4 regions of the Planococcus dechangensis genome follow, and region 2 is predicted to be linked to each of the others. Evidence: riboswitches for the same ligand, from Rfam matches in the RefSeq annotation. Region 2 holds a riboswitch; each other region holds the start of a gene.
The links. Region 2 has a riboswitch for S-adenosylmethionine ahead of acsA (acetate--CoA ligase). Riboswitches for the same ligand answer to the same signal wherever they lie in the genome.

Region 1: linked by a shared signal. The riboswitch ahead of ACFO5U_RS12445 (ABC transporter substrate-binding protein) and the one ahead of acsA (acetate--CoA ligase) in region 2 are both predicted to bind S-adenosylmethionine.
Region 3: linked by a shared signal. The riboswitch ahead of ACFO5U_RS14720 (bifunctional homocysteine S-methyltransferase/methylenetetrahydrofolate reductase) and the one ahead of acsA (acetate--CoA ligase) in region 2 are both predicted to bind S-adenosylmethionine.
Region 4: linked by a shared signal. The riboswitch ahead of ACFO5U_RS07920 (methionine biosynthesis PLP-dependent protein) and the one ahead of acsA (acetate--CoA ligase) in region 2 are both predicted to bind S-adenosylmethionine.

Annotation. Positions count from the first base shown of each region.
Region 1 covers NZ_JBHSGL010000005.1:1,878,419-1,882,629, reverse strand. The annotation lists gene mmuM (homocysteine S-methyltransferase) at 1-738, shown strand, start outside; gene ACFO5U_RS12450 (alpha/beta hydrolase) at 895-1,665, shown strand; SAM riboswitch class I at 1,767-1,871, shown strand; gene ACFO5U_RS12445 (ABC transporter substrate-binding protein) at 2,222-3,805, shown strand; gene ACFO5U_RS12440 (ABC transporter permease) at 3,874-4,211, shown strand, end outside.
Region 2 covers NZ_JBHSGL010000005.1:316,094-320,304, reverse strand. The annotation lists gene ACFO5U_RS04650 (YeeE/YedE family protein) at 1-324, shown strand, start outside; gene acsA (acetate--CoA ligase) at 439-2,142, opposite strand; SAM riboswitch class I at 2,209-2,316, opposite strand; SAM riboswitch class I at 2,392-2,500, opposite strand; gene ACFO5U_RS04640 (helix-turn-helix transcriptional regulator) at 2,782-3,549, shown strand; gene ACFO5U_RS04635 (TVP38/TMEM64 family protein) at 3,578-4,132, shown strand; gene ACFO5U_RS04630 (long-chain-fatty-acid--CoA ligase) at 4,168-4,211, opposite strand, start outside.
Region 3 covers NZ_JBHSGL010000015.1:61,850-66,060, forward strand. The annotation lists gene ACFO5U_RS14710 (acyltransferase family protein) at 1-734, shown strand, start outside; gene ACFO5U_RS14715 (DUF6920 family protein) at 872-1,711, shown strand; SAM riboswitch class I at 1,817-1,919, shown strand; gene ACFO5U_RS14720 (bifunctional homocysteine S-methyltransferase/methylenetetrahydrofolate reductase) at 2,028-3,884, shown strand; gene metH (methionine synthase) at 3,865-4,211, shown strand, end outside.
Region 4 covers NZ_JBHSGL010000005.1:929,279-933,489, forward strand. The annotation lists gene ACFO5U_RS07900 (STAS domain-containing protein) at 1-286, opposite strand, end outside; gene ACFO5U_RS07905 (cobalamin B12-binding domain-containing protein) at 261-914, opposite strand; gene ACFO5U_RS07910 (hypothetical protein) at 919-1,287, opposite strand; gene ACFO5U_RS07915 (antibiotic biosynthesis monooxygenase family protein) at 1,284-1,589, opposite strand; SAM riboswitch class I at 1,802-1,901, shown strand; gene ACFO5U_RS07920 (methionine biosynthesis PLP-dependent protein) at 2,020-3,144, shown strand; gene ACFO5U_RS07925 (aminotransferase class I/II-fold pyridoxal phosphate-dependent enzyme) at 3,137-4,211, shown strand, end outside.

The DNA.
Region 1 (4,211 bases), 1.6 Mb from region 2:
GAAGGGTACAAAGAAAGAGGGTTGACGGAACAACAGGCCATCGCTTTGATCCGAAAGTCGGTCGAACTTGCCGCACAAGCGCGCGATGAATTCTGGAGCGGTGTGACGGATCGGTCGAGCAGGCCGAAACCTATCGTCGCGGCGTCAGTCGGCCCGTACGGAGCATTTTTGTCTGACGGCTCGGAATACCGCGGCGACTATTCCGTGACAGAAGATGAACTGGTGGCGTTCCATCAAGAGCGGATCCGCGTGTTGGTGGAGGCGGGCGCAGACATCTTGGCATGTGAAACGATTCCGTGTCTGGCAGAAGCGCAAGCGATTGTCAGGATCCTTAAGGATTTTCCGGACGTCTATGCCTGGTTCACGTTCAGCGCAAAGGACCATCTCCACATCAGCGACGGGGAAAAAATTGCGGACTGCGCCGGCTGGCTGGACGGGCACGCGCAAGTGGCGGCGATCGGCATCAATTGCACAGCGCCGCAGTATATCGAGTCGTTAATACAAGAAGTGACAAGCAAGACTTCAAAACCGGTCATTGTCTACCCGAATTCCGGGGCAAGCTATGATCCGGTAAGCAAGACATGGAGCGAAGAGCCGTCGGCCAATGCTTTTTCAGCCAACTCGAAAGCGTGGCACAAAGCAGGCGCCCAAATTATCGGCGGCTGTTGCAGCACGACGCCTGATGATATTGCCGACGTGGCGTCTTGGTCACGCGACCTCAACCCCTCGCAAGTTTAGCCAATAGGACTGCCTCCGTTGTGCGATTTTAAAACCCAGTTGACAAGTAGGTTTTAAATATAGTCTAATGTGAATAAGCTTTTTCAGCATAAGGACTGGATTACAATGAGGTAGGAGAGATCCTCCTAACTTTTAAAAAAACAAAGGAGGATCTCTATGGTTAAAGAGCAATACCCCGTCATGGAAGAGGCGTCGTCGTTTTTCCTGGAAGGCAATCACACCGGCATCTTGCTGTGCCATGGCTTTTTGGGCACACCCCAAAGCGTCAAAGAACTGGGTGAGGCGCTTGCGGCACAAGGCTATACGGTGTCCTGTCCGAGGCTTCCCGGCCACGGCACGCATTTCACAGACTTGGAACGATATGGCTTCGAAGATTGGTTTGCACAAGTCGAACAAGCCTATCAGGACCTGAAAGCAAGCTGTTCGACCGTTTTTGTCATCGGGCAATCGATGGGCGGGACCTTGAGCTTGGATTTGGCCAGCCGTTATCCGGACATTGAAGGAATAGCCTTGATCAATCCGGCGATCGACATCCCTGCGTTTGAAACCTACCGCAGTCAGCCGCCTCTTGCTTATGTTGCTGAAGATCGACCGGACATCAAAAAAGCGGATGCGGTAGAAATCACTTACGAGCAAGCGCCGGTCCACGCGTATCAGCAATTATTGCGCTATATGGATGCCGTCGACGCCAAACTTTCAGCCGTACGTTGTCCGGTCGTCTGTTTCCAGTCGCTCGAAGACCATGTCGTGCCGCCGGGCAATACCGACTCTATTCTCAGCAAAGTCGGATCCGGACATACAATGAAGCACGAACTGCACAACTCCTATCACATCGCCTCTATGGACCATGAACTGGATGTCATCGTCGAAAAAACAGTTCAATTCATAAAACAAGCCCGTGTATTGCCGGCTGGAGACAAGCTATAAAGACAATGGAAATTCGAGAATTTTGTAAATAAATTCTATTTCTTCAAAATAATGTTGACAAACAGATCTAGGATACGTAGTATGAACTTTACAATTTAATCATCTTATCGAGATTGACTGAGGGACTGGCCCTGAGACGTCAAAGCAGCAGACCACGAATGTGGCACTGTGCTAATTCCACGTACAGTTTGTACGGAAGATAAGAGAGGCGCTCAACGGTATTACCCAACCCCCTCTTCTTGTCAAAAAGAAGCAGGGGGTTTTTTATGGTTAAAACCTAGTAAGCGGGTAAGTTAAATAAGTTTTGAGAGGAGGAATCGACGATGGCAAGTGCGCGCGGCATTAAGTCAGCTAAAAAGGCGTGGAAGGATATATTCAATAGGTCGGGTCAGCGCAATGTTATGTTCACGGGAAAACACTTCGAGTCTTGCATGAAGATATGGGAACTTGGATAGACTAGCTGGAATCGCGACTGGCTCCACCACCACCTGGAAATCCGATTAGTGCTAGGTGTGGGAAACATCGAATCATCTTTTTATACATAAGGAGGACTATTGTGAAGAACATTATCTTTTTACTCATCAGTTTATTTGCACTTATTAGTTTGGCCGGTTGTACCGGCAGTGAAGCCAGTACTGAAAACTCTGGAGCGGGTTCCGAGCCTGTTGAAGGCGGCGAGTTGAACGTAGCAATCGGAGCTGATCCGAATACGCTCGACTGGATGTATACGGGTGAAAGTGCTGCCCGTAAAATCGGCTGGCACGTGTACGAAGGCTTGTTTGCATTAAACCAAGATTACGAAGCCGTGCCTCTTCTCGCTGAAGATTATCAAGTGAGCGAAGATGGAAAAACGTACACTATCAATTTACGAGAGGGAGTTACGTTTCATAACGGGGAAGCTGTGACCGCAAAAGATGCGGCAGCTTCGATTGAACGCTGGCTGAAGGTGTCTTCTGTCGGCAAGATCACTAATGAACACGTAGAGTCGGTCGAGGCTGATGAGGATCTGCAATTGAAGATACAGTTGAACAAAACTTACAGTTCCTTGCTATCTGACTTGGCTGCTCCAAAGTCGGCTGCAGTCATCCTGCCGGCAACAGTCGCTGAAGCTGCCGGCGAACAGCCTCTTGACCATGACCAGTATATCGGAACAGGGCCATTCCAATTTGACTCGTGGAAGCGTGGAGATGAAATTGTCTTAGCCAAATACGAAGGCTACGCTTCCAGAACAGATGAGACGAGCGGGCTCACAGGAGAGAAAAAAGCGTTTGTCGATGCCATTCATTTCAAAATTGTGAAAGACCCTCAAGTCGTCGTCAATGGATTGAAAACAGGGCTTTACGATTATGGCGATGATATTCCGCTCGACCTGTATGAGGTGATTGAGAATACGCCAAGTATTGAAGCCGATACGTCGACCAATGGATACACGGTGTTGACGCCGGATAAGTCGGAGGCGCCGTTTGACGATGTGCTAGTCCGCCAAGCTTTAAATGCGGCGCTGAATAAGGAGGCCATTGCCAAAGCCACTTACGGCAATGAGGAGTTCTACGAGCTGGACGGGGCGTTGTTCACCCCGAACCAAACAGCTCTCTACTCCAATGAAAACATTGATCAATTCCTTTCCTATGATTTGGACAAAGCGAAACAATTGTTGGAAGAAAGCAGTTATGACGGAAAACCCATTAAAATTATTTTCTCCAGCGACTCCAGCGACTATAAAAAAATTGCGGAGATTGCCGAGCAACAACTCGAAGAAGCGGGGTTTACAGTTGAGCTGGAATCTTATGAATGGGCTACCTATTTGGAGAAATGGGCAGAACCATCCAACTGGGATCTGGTCGTGGTCGGCTGGTCTCCATTCTTCTCGCCGAACCAGGCCGGCATGCTGAGCCAGGATTCAAACAGCAGCGGCTGGTACAACAGCGAGAAATGGCAGGGCTTGATTTCGCAATGGGCTGCCACAGATTCTGAGGAAGAAAAGCAGCAAATTCTTGCAGGCTTGAACGAAACCCTTTACGAAGAATTGCCTTTTGAAAAAGTGACAAACATTTCAAACCTCAGTGCACGCTCATCAAACATCGAGAATTACAGCGAATGGTATGGGCCGCGGTTCTGGAATACGTATAAAACACCATAATAAGAAAAGAAAATCGTCAGGAACGATGCTGGCGATTTTCTTTCTTTTTCAAAGAGGAGGGGAACGCATTGCTGCAATACACGATTCGCCGTTTATTATCGGTCATACCTGTCATGCTCGTGGTCAGTGTCATCGTCTTTATGATCGTGCATCTGACTCCTGGAAACCCCGCATTTCTGATTTTGGGAGAAGACAGTTCACCCGAAGCGATTGCCGATTTGGAACGGCAGCTTGGGTTGGATCAAGCTTTATACATTCAGTTTTTCAACTGGATTTCACAAGTGGCGACAGGAGACTTAGGCACTTCCGTTTATTCGTCACAAACGGTCACTTCATTGATTTTTGAAAATTTCGGCCCGACCTTCAGCCTGATGGCACTGTCGACTTTCATGTTGCTGGTCATTGC
Region 2 (4,211 bases):
TCCATTTTCGCCGATTCTACGACCATCTTGAACTTTGGTGTGATCCTCGGTGCCTTTCTGGCATCGGCTGCCGGCGGCTTGTTCAAGTTCACCAAAATTACTGCCGGCAACTTCTGGGCATCCGTTGTCGGAGGTTTGATGATGGGCTACGGGGCGCGTCTCGCGTTCGGCTGCAACATCGGTGCTTATTTCGGCGGTATCGCCTCATTTAGCCTGCACGGCTATGTATGGGGAATACTCGCACTCGCCGGTACATTTTTCGCACTTTACTTGCGGCCGCTGTTCGGCTTATCGGTCCCGAAATCCAACGATTCGGTGTGCTAGCCAGTTTATATGGCATTTTAGTTAAGTATAGAAAAGGAGGCGTCCCCCCACGGGGAACGCCTCCTTTTTGATTGGATTTGTTCATTTAGAAAAGCTGCAAGCCATAACTCTGATTTACTGCTCGATAGGTTCACGGCTTTTCAGCTCCCTGCGCAAAATCTTGCCGCTGATTTTCGTCTTCGGTAATTCCTCGATCACTTCGATTTCACGCGGTGCAGCGTGGGCGGACAGTTTCGAACGGACAAACAAGCGAATGTCTTCGATCAATTCGGGACTGTGCGCATAACCGCTATTGAGCACAATAAACGCCTTGACGATTTCGCCGCGCAGTGCATCCGGCTTGCCGATCACGCCCGCTTCTGCGACCGCTGCATGTTCAAGCAATTTGCTTTCCACTTCAAACGGGCCGATGCGCTCACCCGAGGAATTGATCATGTCGTCGCTGCGGCCTTGGAAGAAGATATAGCCGTCCTCGTCTTGGATCGCCAAGTCGCCGGACAAGTACCAACCGTCGAACTGGAAATACGAATTGTATTTGGCCTCGTTTTGCCACACTTCTCGCATGATGCCCGGCCACGGAGCGCGGATCGCCAAATGGCCGATTTCCCCGTTTGGCAACACCTCGCCTTGATCGTTCAGGATGCTGACCGTAATGCCGGGGAACGGTCGCCCCATGGAACCTGGCTTAATGATTTCAGACGGCAAATTGACGATCAACTGGGCGCCGGTTTCAGTCATCCACCATGTATCATGAATTCGCAGGCCTAACTGCTCGCTTCCCCAATAAATCACTTCCGGGTTCAGCGGTTCGCCGACGCTGAGGATGTGGCGCAACGAACCGAGCTCATAACGCGCCAACACCCCGTCCCCTGCCGATTTCAGCATGCGGAACGCGGTTGGCGCACTGTACCAAACCGTGACCTTCGCCCGTTCGATCGTGGCGTACCAAGAATCAGCATCAAAGCGCCCGCCGTTGACGACGATGGTGGCGCGGTTCAGCCAAGGGGCGAAAATCGCATAGACCGTTCCCGTTACCCAGCCTGGGTGCGCCGTGCACCAATAGACATCGTCTTCTTTCAAGTCGAGCACCCAGTGGCCGGTCTGGTATTGATGGATCATCGCGCGGTGTGCATGGATGATGCCTTTCGGTTTACCGGTCGAGCCGCTCGTGTAATGGATGTTGAGTGGGTCTTCCAAGTCTACCCATTCGGTCGAAAAGCCATTGTCAGTGGTTTGTTCTACCAGCTCTGCCAATGAAATTTCACCCGACCGGCAGCGCTCGGCGCTGGCGGTAATAAAGACTTTCTCCAAAGACGGCAAATCATCCCGTGGTATGCGCACGGCTAGATCCGGGTCGGTGATGATGAAGCGCCCTGCGCAGTCTTGGATGCGGTCGCGCACAGCTTCTTCCATGAACGCTTCGAACAACGGACCGGCGATGGCGCCGAGCTTCACTACCGCCAGCATGGCGATATAGCAATCGGCATTTTTCGGCAGGAAAATAAAGACGATGTCGCCCCGGCGGACGCCTTTACTGTGTAGTGCTGCTGCGACGCGGTCGGTTTGTCTTTTCAATTCGTCAAATGTCCAACGCTCCTCGTATTCGCCGTTGATATAGTGAAGGGCCGTTTTGCCGCCAAAGCCGTCCTCGACATGCCGGTCGATGCATTCATGGGCCATGTTGACTTTTCCTGTCTCACTCCAAGTGAATTGCTTTTCCACTTGCTGCCATGAAAAGGAACTGCGTGCCTGGTCATAATTCTGCAAGTTCGGCTTGTTCCTGGGTTGAAAGCTTGGTGCCAATGATCGATTGCTCATGTGATGTGCCTCCTTTTAGTTATAGAAAAAACCCCGCTCATCAAAAGAAGAGGGGGTTCGGTCCTCAACTTATCTTTCAGCCTCGCGGACTGCAGGAAGTAGCACCTGTGCAAGCATCGCTTGCCGGTTGCTGGGTTTCGTCGGGCCTGATCCCTCCACCACTCTTGATAAGAAGTGTTGCTATGTAATTGAAAAACGAATAGCCAAAACAAAAAACAGACCTCTACGAGAGAAGGTCTGCTGTGCCTTCTCTTATCTTCCAGACGCATTCGCCTGTTGGAAGAAGCACCTGTGCAAGAAAGACTTGCCGGTTGCCGGGCTTCACAGGGCCAATTCCCTCCGCCGCTCTCGATAAGATGATAATTGTCTATGAAATTCGCTATGTCGACAATGGTAAGGCAGCGATTCTGGAATGTCAAACATTTTTTCCAAATAACTTGAAATATTCCTTGTTTTCCGACTTTTATAATCGGTATTAACTTGTGCGTCAAGTAAATCATATGCTGGAACGGACAGAACCTTTTATCAATTATTGCGCATCGTGCAGAATTTCCATGGCGATGTTCGAAGAAACCCGCTCCCAGCTCTTGATTCTTGCTATAATCAAGAAAGTCTACTAAATGAAAAGAGTGGGTGCTTATGCCAGTATCGTATTTTATCCGAACCATTGATTCCCCTAATCCGTTACCTGAGGCCGTCGCCACTCCGCTCCACCGCCACAACAAGACGGCGGAACTGTTGTGGGTGGAACGCGGCACACTGGAAATTGAACTCTCCGACCGTCGACTGGTGCTGTCTGCAGGTGATCTGCTACTGATTCCGGCGGGCTATTGGCACCGTCTGGTTGTTGTGGACGATCCGCAGCCCATCAAAAAACTGATTTTCGCGTTATCTGTTAAAGCGGCTTCTGTTCAACGGGCCAGACCAGCCAGTCCCATTTATACCAGTGCGCTGTTTGCGGAACTGGAGCGGGAACAGCAAGCGCCGTCAGCGTCATTCGGCAAAGGCCAAAAGATTGTGGAGCTTTTGCTGTTGGAGGTCGGCCTGGCCCAAGTGGCTCGTTTAACAAATCCTGTTGAGTCGTTTCGATTGCCTCATCTCTTGCATAACTTAGAAGAAACGTGCCATTTGCCGTTTTCACTATCCGAAACAGCGGCACGGACAGGCCTCAGCAAGTTTCATTTTAGCCGCAAATTCAAAGAACAATGCCACGAGACGCCGCTTCAGTTTGTCATCCGCTGCCGCATGGAATGCGCACAGCAGTTATTGCTGGCAACAGATCATGACGTTTCGTCCATCGCTTCCCTCTGCGGCTATAAGAGCGCGACGCAGTTCCATGCCGCCTTCACGCGCTTTAGCGGCACAACCCCTAAACGCTACCGCATGAAGCAAGCGGATGGCCTGTAATGCCACTTTAAAGGAGACTATTTATGTTATGACCATCGAATTAATGTACCGCTCATTGGAATTTGCGGCCCTGCTGCTATTCAATATCGCTATCGGTGCGCTTGGTTTTATCCCGAGTTTGCTCGTCACGCCAGTCAACCTCGACCGCTTCGGGTTAATCGGGGGCAGCGTGTTGTCCGTGAGCGGAGAAATTTTGGGCGCCTTATGCGGATTTTGGCTTTACCGTTACGGAGCCAAGCTCATTCCGCTCTCCTGGCAGCAACACCGCTGGTTCCGGTTTTTCCAGCGCCAACAAACAAAGAGCGTTTTTTGGTCGGTGCTATTGCTGCGCCTCGTGCCGTTTGTGCCGTCCGGTGTTGTAACAGCAGGCGCAGCCGTCACCCCTATCTCAACTCCGCTATTTTTTGCCGCAAGTTCACTCGGCAAATTGCCAGCGGTGGCACTGGAGATCGCGGTGGCGTTCGGGTTGACTGTTTTATTGCCGACACGCATGCTCTACAGCGTCTTGGGGATAGGGGTGGCCGTCATTGCCGCTCTTGCGCTCTTTCGCAAACGCAAGAGCGCATCATTAGATTCCACATAAAAGCGAGCGCCAATGGGGCGCTCGCTTTTTATTCGTTAATTGACTTTTTTGCCGCCGCCCCAGTACATTTCCCGCAATT
Region 3 (4,211 bases), on a different contig from region 2:
ATTTCCTGACAGCGAAACAAGACTTGCCGACGTTTTACGGTGAGGATGATTGCACGACAAACGGCGGCAAAAGCACCGATATTAAAGACTGTTCGTTCGGTGTGACGGAAAACCCTGAACATGTCGTGGCGCTCGTTGGCGGTTCGCATTCAGGGCATTGGTTCCCGGCACTCGAAGAAATTGCGGAAGAATTGAATATGCGCATCGATGTATACATCAAAGATGCGTGCCGTTTTACTGCAGATGATTTCGGTGAGCTGCTGACCGAATCGTGCATGGAGTGGAACGATAATTTGGAACAGCATTTGCTGCAAGATCCGCCGGACACGATCTTTACGACTGCGACAGTCGGTAAAGGGGATACTGTACCTGTAGGGTATATCGACAAATGGCAGCGTTTCGAAGGAATCTCCGACATTTTCGCGGTGCGCGACAATCCGCGCATGAAAGTCGACCCGACAAAGTGTTTGGAAAACTTGAGCCAGGCGAACTGCTCCGTGCCGCGCGACAAAGCGCTGGCTGATGTGGTGCCTTGGGAAAATACACAAGGCATTCCGGAAAACGTCTCGTTCGCCGACCTCTCTGAATATTTCTGTACGGATACAAACTGTCCGCCGGTCATCGGCAATGTGCTCGTCTACCGTGATCAACACCATTTGACGACGCTGTACTCGAGAACTTTAGGCCCAGCGTTGAAAGAACATCTTGAACCGGCTTTAAATGACGCTTCCTAATTTTAAACGCTCCCGCGATTTGTGGGGGCGTTTTTTCTATTGGCTGGCTCTGGCAGGGATAAATGATCTCGTGTCGAAAGCTATAGTCAGGAACGAGTGGTGCAAAAGCACAGTCAAAACGGAAAGGGGTATAGCACATGAAACGCATATGGCCGGTTCTTGGGTTGTCGCTTAGTATGGTTGGCGTGTTTGGGGCGTATCGTAAGTACAAAAATTTAACAGCGGAAGAAAAGCCGACGTGGCCGGAAGTCCGCCTTGCCGGAGCCGTCACACAGGAAATGGCGGAGGCGCTGCCGGAGCCGATGGCAAAATGGCTCGGGAAAATCGGCGTGATCGGTCGTGAGCAAGTGATGGCGGTGTACATCAAGCAGACGGGTTGGATGAAGACTAAGCCTGAGCAGACAGAATGGGCCGAATCGAAAGCGGAGCAATACAGTTTTGTCGAGCCGCCGTCGTTTTATTGGAAGGCGCGCATGAAAATGGATGGCTTATCAGTGACCGGATCTGACAGTTTCCGCGACGGGCGAGCAGGCATGCGTATCCGTTTTGCAGGACTGGTGCCGATCAACCGCCAGATGCCGGATGGCAAATTGAATGAGTCGGCGCTGCAGCGGTTTTTGATGGAGATGGTGTGGCTGCCGGGACTCGTCTTTAGCCCGTACGTGAAATTTACGAAAAGCACTGCGCATTCAGTGGATGCAGAAATGACGTACAATGAATCGATCGCAAAAGTAACGTTCGAGTTTGATGAACAAGGGCGCATAAAGCGTGCGCGTGCGATGCGCTATAAAGAAGTGGACGAAGAATCGGTTCGCTTGCCGTGCATTGCCGAAGTGCATGACTGGCAGACGGTCGACGGCATCGAAATTCCGCGCCGCGTCGATATTACATGGATAATCGATGGACGCCCGTTCACTTGGTATAAATTTACGGTGGACGGGGCGAAAATCAACCCGAGTGTGCCGGCATCCTGGTGAGAATAGTGGAAAGGTAACAGAAAGTTCTTTGTTTTTTGACTAATCACCTTGACCCGATTCACCACAGGGGGTATCATGTGGGAATACTAAAAATTGCATAGTGAATTCTTATCTAGAGAAGTCGAGGGACTGGCCCGATGACGCTTCAGCAACCAGCCGCTAGCGGTCAGGTGCTAAATCCAGCAGGCATGCGCCTGGCAGATGAAAAGGAACGAGTCCGATATCGTAAAGCCTTCTTTTTCATGGAAGGCTTTTTTTGTTTCATATCGAAGCAATTTGACAACAGGCAGAAACCAAAACCGGAGGAGGACAAAACATGTTATTAGATGAACTGAACAAACGGATGCTGACGGCAGACGGCGCCATGGGAACGCTTTTGTACTCTTACGGCATTGAATACTGCAACGAGGAATTGAATATCCAGCGCCCCGAAGTGATCGAAAAGATCCACCGCGATTATATCGCTGCCGGAGCGGACATTATCCAAACGAACACGTACGGCGCCAATGCACATAAGCTCGCCCGCTACGGCCTCGAAGGACAAGTCGAGTCAATCAATAAAGCGGCTATCGCAATCGCCAACAAAGCCGCCAAAGACGGGGGGCAATTTGTCGTCGGCACAATCGGCGGCATCCGCGGCATCCGCAAAAGCGATGCGACCTTGGACGAAATCATAGCCATGGTCGACCAGCAAGCGCAACATTTATTATCGGGCGACCCGGACGGTTTGCTGCTTGAAACCTACTACGATTTTGAAGAACTCGCCGCCACCATCAGCCATTTGAAAACTTTGACCGATGCGCCGCTCATCGCGCAATTATCGATGCACGAACCGGGCGTCTTGCAAAACGGCATGAGCTTGAACGAAGGCTTGCACCGCCTCGAAGCGCTCGGTGCAGAAATCGTCGGGGTCAATTGCCGGCTTGGCCCGCACCACACCATACAGGCGTTCGAGGGCGTCGAACTGCCGAAAAAAGCTTTTTTGTCGGCGTATCCGAATGCTTCATTGCTAGACATCGAAGACGGCCGCATCGTCTATGAATCAGATGCCGATTATTTCGGCCGCGCGGCACTTTTGCTGCGCGAAGAAGGTGTGCGTTTGATTGGCGGCTGTTGCGGCACGACGCCGAAACATATCGAAGCGGTGAAAAAGCGCATCGGCCATCTGCAGCCGATTACCGAAAAGAAAGTCGAAGAGAAAAAGCCAATCGTCATCCGTGAAGCGGAGGCGTTAAAAGACAAACCCTTGCACGAAAAAGCGAAAACCGAGCGGACCATCATCGTTGAACTCGATACGCCGCGCCATTTGGACATTGACAAATTCCTCGAAGGCTCGAAAGCACTCGACGCAGAAGGCATCGATGCCTTGACCATGGCGGACAATTCGCTGGCCTCGCCGCGCATCAGCAATATGGCGATGGGTTCCATCATCAAACACAAGCAAGACGTCAGACCTCTTGCGCACATCACTTGCCGCGACCGCAATTTGATCGGTTTGCAATCGCATTTGATGGGACTGGATGCACTCGGCATCCACGATATTCTGGCTGTCACCGGCGACCCGACCAAAGTCGGAGATTTCCCCGGCGCAACAAGCGTTTACGACGTGTCGAGCATGGAATTGATCCAGTTGATCAAACAGCTGAATGAAGGGATTTCGTTCTCCGGCAAGCCGCTGCGCAAAAAAGCGAATTTCTCGGTCGCAGCAGCGTTCAACCCGAATGTCCGCGTCGTCGAACGCGCCGTCCAGCGGCTGGAGAAGAAAATCGAAGCGGGCGCGGATTATTTCATTTCACAGCCGGTGTATACGAAAGAGAAGATTATTGAAATCTACGAAGCGACGAAGCATCTGGAGACGCCCATTTTCCTTGGGGTCATGCCGCTGACGAGCATTCGCAGCGCGGATTTCCTGCATAACGAAGTGCCGGGCATCAAGCTGTCGGAAGATGCACTCGACCGCATGCGCGCATGCGGCGAAGACAAAGACAAGGCGACGGCAGAAGGCATCCAAATCGCCAAAGAATTGATCGACACGGCGGCGGAATTGTTCCACGGCATTTATTTGATCACACCGTTTGTCCGCTATGACATGACGGTCGAATTGATCCGCTACATCCGCCAACTAGATATAGAGAAAGCGAGCGATGGCCAATATGTCAAAACATCTCATTGAACAACAGCTAGAAAAGCGCATTTTGATCATCGACGGAGCGATGGGAACGATGATCCAGAACGCGGACCTATCCGCGGAAGATTTCGGCGGGGAGGAATATGACGGCTGCAACGAATATTTGAACATCGTCCGCCCTGACGTTCTAGAAGGGGTCCATGATGCGTACCTAGAAGCAGGCGCCGACATCATCTGCACGAATACATTCGGAGGCACACCGGTCGTCCTCGACGAATATGGACTCGGAGACCGAGCAGCGGAAATCAATAAAAAAGCGGTGGAAATCGCTAAGATCAGCCAGGCAAAATACTCGACGCCGGAATGGCCGCG
Region 4 (4,211 bases), 610 kb from region 2:
GAACCATCACCACGTTCAGGGCAAATTCGCTGTCCCAACGGAAATAAACATCGGCCAAAAGCAGGCCTTGTGCAGTGATAAAATTCAATTCGACCGCTCCATTATCTCCGGGTTGCTTCAGCAAACGCTGCGCTTTTCCGCGGCTGCCTTCGTCGAGCAGCATTAAAAAATCAGTCGTCTTGCCGAAAATCTGTTGTGCTTCCTCAGACTGGTCGACGACCGCAAAGCTATTGTTCAATTGAAATGCCGGCAGCGGCCATTCAGCCAGTTGAGAGCGTGCTGTCATCGTTCGACCCCTTTCCGGTTCGAATCCATTCGCGCAGTGCGCCCAAGTGACGGACGATGACCGCTCCCTTAACGGAATATTCCCCATAATTCGCCAATGTTACCGCACGTCCGCCGATCAATACGGTCGGTCCATGTTTTAGTTTTGTGAAAGATTGTGCATATGTTTTCAATACCGGCAGCCGGTGTGCGAGCGCTCCTGACAAGGCAACTACATTAGGCTGCCAATCATCGGCCAGGCTGAGCGCTGCATCGAGCGGCACGTTCGGCCCCATATAACGGACGGCATAGCCTTCTTCGCGGAACATTGCTGCGACCATTTTCAAGCCGATGTAATGCTCTTCCCCTTGTGGCGCAAAAATCATCGCTTTTAAGCGGCCATCATTATCTTCAGCGCGGATTTCCGTCGCGGATAACACAAACTCACAAACCGCTGTCGCCAAATGCTCTTCAGCAACTGATACTTTGTTTTGTTCCCATAATTCCCCGATCCGGTACATGGCCGGCCTCACCAATTGCTCGTTAAGCTCTTCGTAGGAATGGCTGTTCAAATAGTTCCGGACAAATTTCAATGCTTCTTCCTCTTCCCCTAGAAGGAAAAGTTCCGATAGCTGCGTTACATCGTTCATTCAATCAATCCCTTCTTTCAATGGGCAGCTCCAATAACTGAACTGCCTTGCGAAGACAGCCTTGCATAAAATCTGCTTGAGCCATTTCTGTGTGATGCGGCACGACGGCCATCAACCGCTCGAAGTTATCAATAATGAGCGCGGTTTCGACATTGCGGCTGACCAGCACGGTCTCAAGCCAAACGGCATAGTCCAGGAAGACTTGCTGATCTTTCAACTCCCAGGCCGTTTCAAGATGATCCAAATGATGATGGTTATCTTTTACGGTATGCTCAAATCCGCGGTCTCCGAAACGCTCCCATAAATTCGGGTAGGCTTCATATATGCCGTTCGCCGTGTCTTGGGCAATTTGCTGCTTTTGTTGAAGATTCATTCTGCCACCACTTCATATTGGTGGACTTTTGGAACGATACCCGCCAATTCTTGGTCGGGATAATTCTTCTCCAGATCATGGATTTCTTTAAACTCTTGGCTTTTTACCCAAGCCATATATGCTGCTTTCGTCTGCCATTCCAAATGAACGGTCAATTCGTGACGCTTTTTCGTGTTTTGAATCAGCCGGAACGATGTGAAGCCCTCTGCCTGATCCACACGGCGTGAACGTTTCCGGTAAATTTCAATGACTTCTTCAATTTTATCTGTAGGCACAGTAACAGTAGATGTAACGATATACAATGAAAAAACTCCTTCTCAATAAATTCCCCTCGAAATGATAGAGGTGGAAATCCAGCTCAAAAAATTAACAACGTAATTTAGCATACCATTTCAAGATACGAAATAAAAGCAGGCAACATTTCTCTATTTGTTCGATTATTTTCAATATTCCGCTTGTGTTTTCTTTCCCTTTACCGTATGATGGAAAACATCAACCAATTACATAACACGATTTCTTATCTAGAGAGACGGAGGGACTTGGCCCTGTGAAGTCTCAGCAACCGGACTCGTTCACGGTGCTAATTCCAATAGGCGCTGCCTGACAGATGAGAAGATAGCATACACTAGCAATGGCTTTCTTCTATTACAAAGAAGAAGGCCATTTTTCATTTCACTTGAACATTGGCATCAGCATTGATAGAAGTTTTACTTGATTGAAAGGATGAGGACCATGACAGATTTTAGCTTGGAAACACGTCTCGTGCAGCTCGGCAACCGCAGCGACAAACAAACCGGAGCGGTCAATCCGCCCATTTACCTCTCGACCGCCTATGAACACGAAGGGCTCGGTAAATCGACTGGATATGACTATACCCGCACGAAAAACCCGACGCGAAACCTTTTAGAAGAGGGCATTGCAAACTTAGAAGGCGGTGATGCAGGGTTTGCCTGCAGTTCGGGTATGGCGGCGATCCAATTGGTCCTTTCCTTATTCCGTCCGAATGATGAAATCCTGTTACCTGAAGATATTTACGGCGGGACATACCGTTTGATGCAGCAATACGATGAAAATTACCATATCCGCCCGGTGTATGATGCTTTTACAGATGTGAAATCGACTGAAGCGAAAATCACCGCCAATACGAAAGCTATCTTTATCGAGACGCCGACCAATCCTTTGATGCAGGAAATCGATTTGATAGCCTACGCTGAACTGGCACAGCAGCATGATTTATTGCTGATTGTGGACAATACGTTTTTGACGCCGTTCCTGCAGCAGCCGCTCAAAATCGGTGCACATATCGTTCTTCACAGTGCGACCAAATATATCGGCGGACATAACGATGTGTTAGCCGGGCTCGTCGCAGCCAAAGGATTTGATCTTTGCGAAAAGCTCGCCACGGCACATAATTCAGCAGGTGCGGTGCTATCGCCGCTTGACTCCTGGTTATTGATCCGCGGCTTGAAGACTTTACCGCTGCGCATGCGCCAACACGAGTCAAACGCCCGTGAACTCGCGGAGTACTTGCAAAACCACAATGCCATCACGGAAGTGCTTTATCCAGGAAAAGGCGGCATGCTGTCGTTCCGCTTGCGCGAAGAGGAGTGGATCGGGGAGTTCCTTGAAAGCTTATCGCTGATTACGTTTGCCGAAAGCCTTGGCGGCGTCGAAAGTTTTATCACCTATCCTGCCACTCAAACCCATGCCGACATGCCGATTGCCGAACGCACAGCGCGCGGCGTTTGTAATCGCCTGCTCCGCTTTTCTGTAGGCGTAGAGCAGGCCGAAGATTTAATCGCTGATTTGACACAAGCCTTGGCCAAACTGGAAAAGGAGGTCGTTTCATATGAGTGAACGAATTGAAACGAAGCTGATTCATTCTGCAGGAATCGATCCATTAACAGGCGCAGTTAACGTGCCGATTTATTTATCATCGACGTTCCATCAGGAAAGCATTGATGCATTCGGGCCTTTTGATTACAGCCGCTCCGGCAACCCGACGCGCACTTCGCTCGAAGAAACGATTGCGAAACTTGAAGGCGGCGCCCGCGGCCTGGCCTTTTCTTCCGGCATGGCAGCCATTTCATCGGCGTTCATGCTGCTAGAAGCGGGCGATCACGTGCTCGTTTCAGAAGATGTTTACGGCGGAACATACCGCTTTATTACAGAAGTGCTTGAAAAGTTCAAAATCGACTTCACTTTTGTCGACATGACCGACCTTGGTGAAGTGGCTGCAGCATTCCAGTCCAACACAAAAGTCGTCTATATCGAAACACCGTCCAACCCAGTCATGAAAATCACCGATATTGAAATGGCTGCCAAACTCGCAAAAGCGAACGACGCACTGACATTTGTTGACAATACCTTCATGACGCCGCTCTATCAAAACCCTTTGGCGCTTGGTGCAGACATCGTGCTCCACAGCGCAACCAAATTTCTCTCCGGCCACAGCGATATCACTGCCGGGCTCGCAGTAACTAAAGACGCAGGACTCGGTGAGCAACTGGCGTTTATCCAAAATACGTTCGGAGCGGTTCTCGGGGCACAAGACGCTTTTACATTGATTCAAGGCATTAAAACACTCGGCGCCCGCACGAAACAATCAGGCGAGACGACTGCACGCATTGCAGACTATTTGAACAAGCATCCACTAGTCGAAGAAGTGTATTACCCAGGCTTTTCATTCCATCCCGGAAATCCGATCCATAAACGCCAAGCGACACACGCCGGCTGTATTCTATCATTCCGCTTAGCGGACAAAGACGCAGCACGCATTCTTGTAAAAGAACTGCAAATCCCCGTCTTTGCCGTGAGCCTTGGGGCCGTCGAATCGATCCTATCCTACCCTGCAACCATGTCTCATTCCGCTATGCCTCCTGCAGAACGGGAAAAACGCGGCATCACCGATGGCTTGCTGCGCT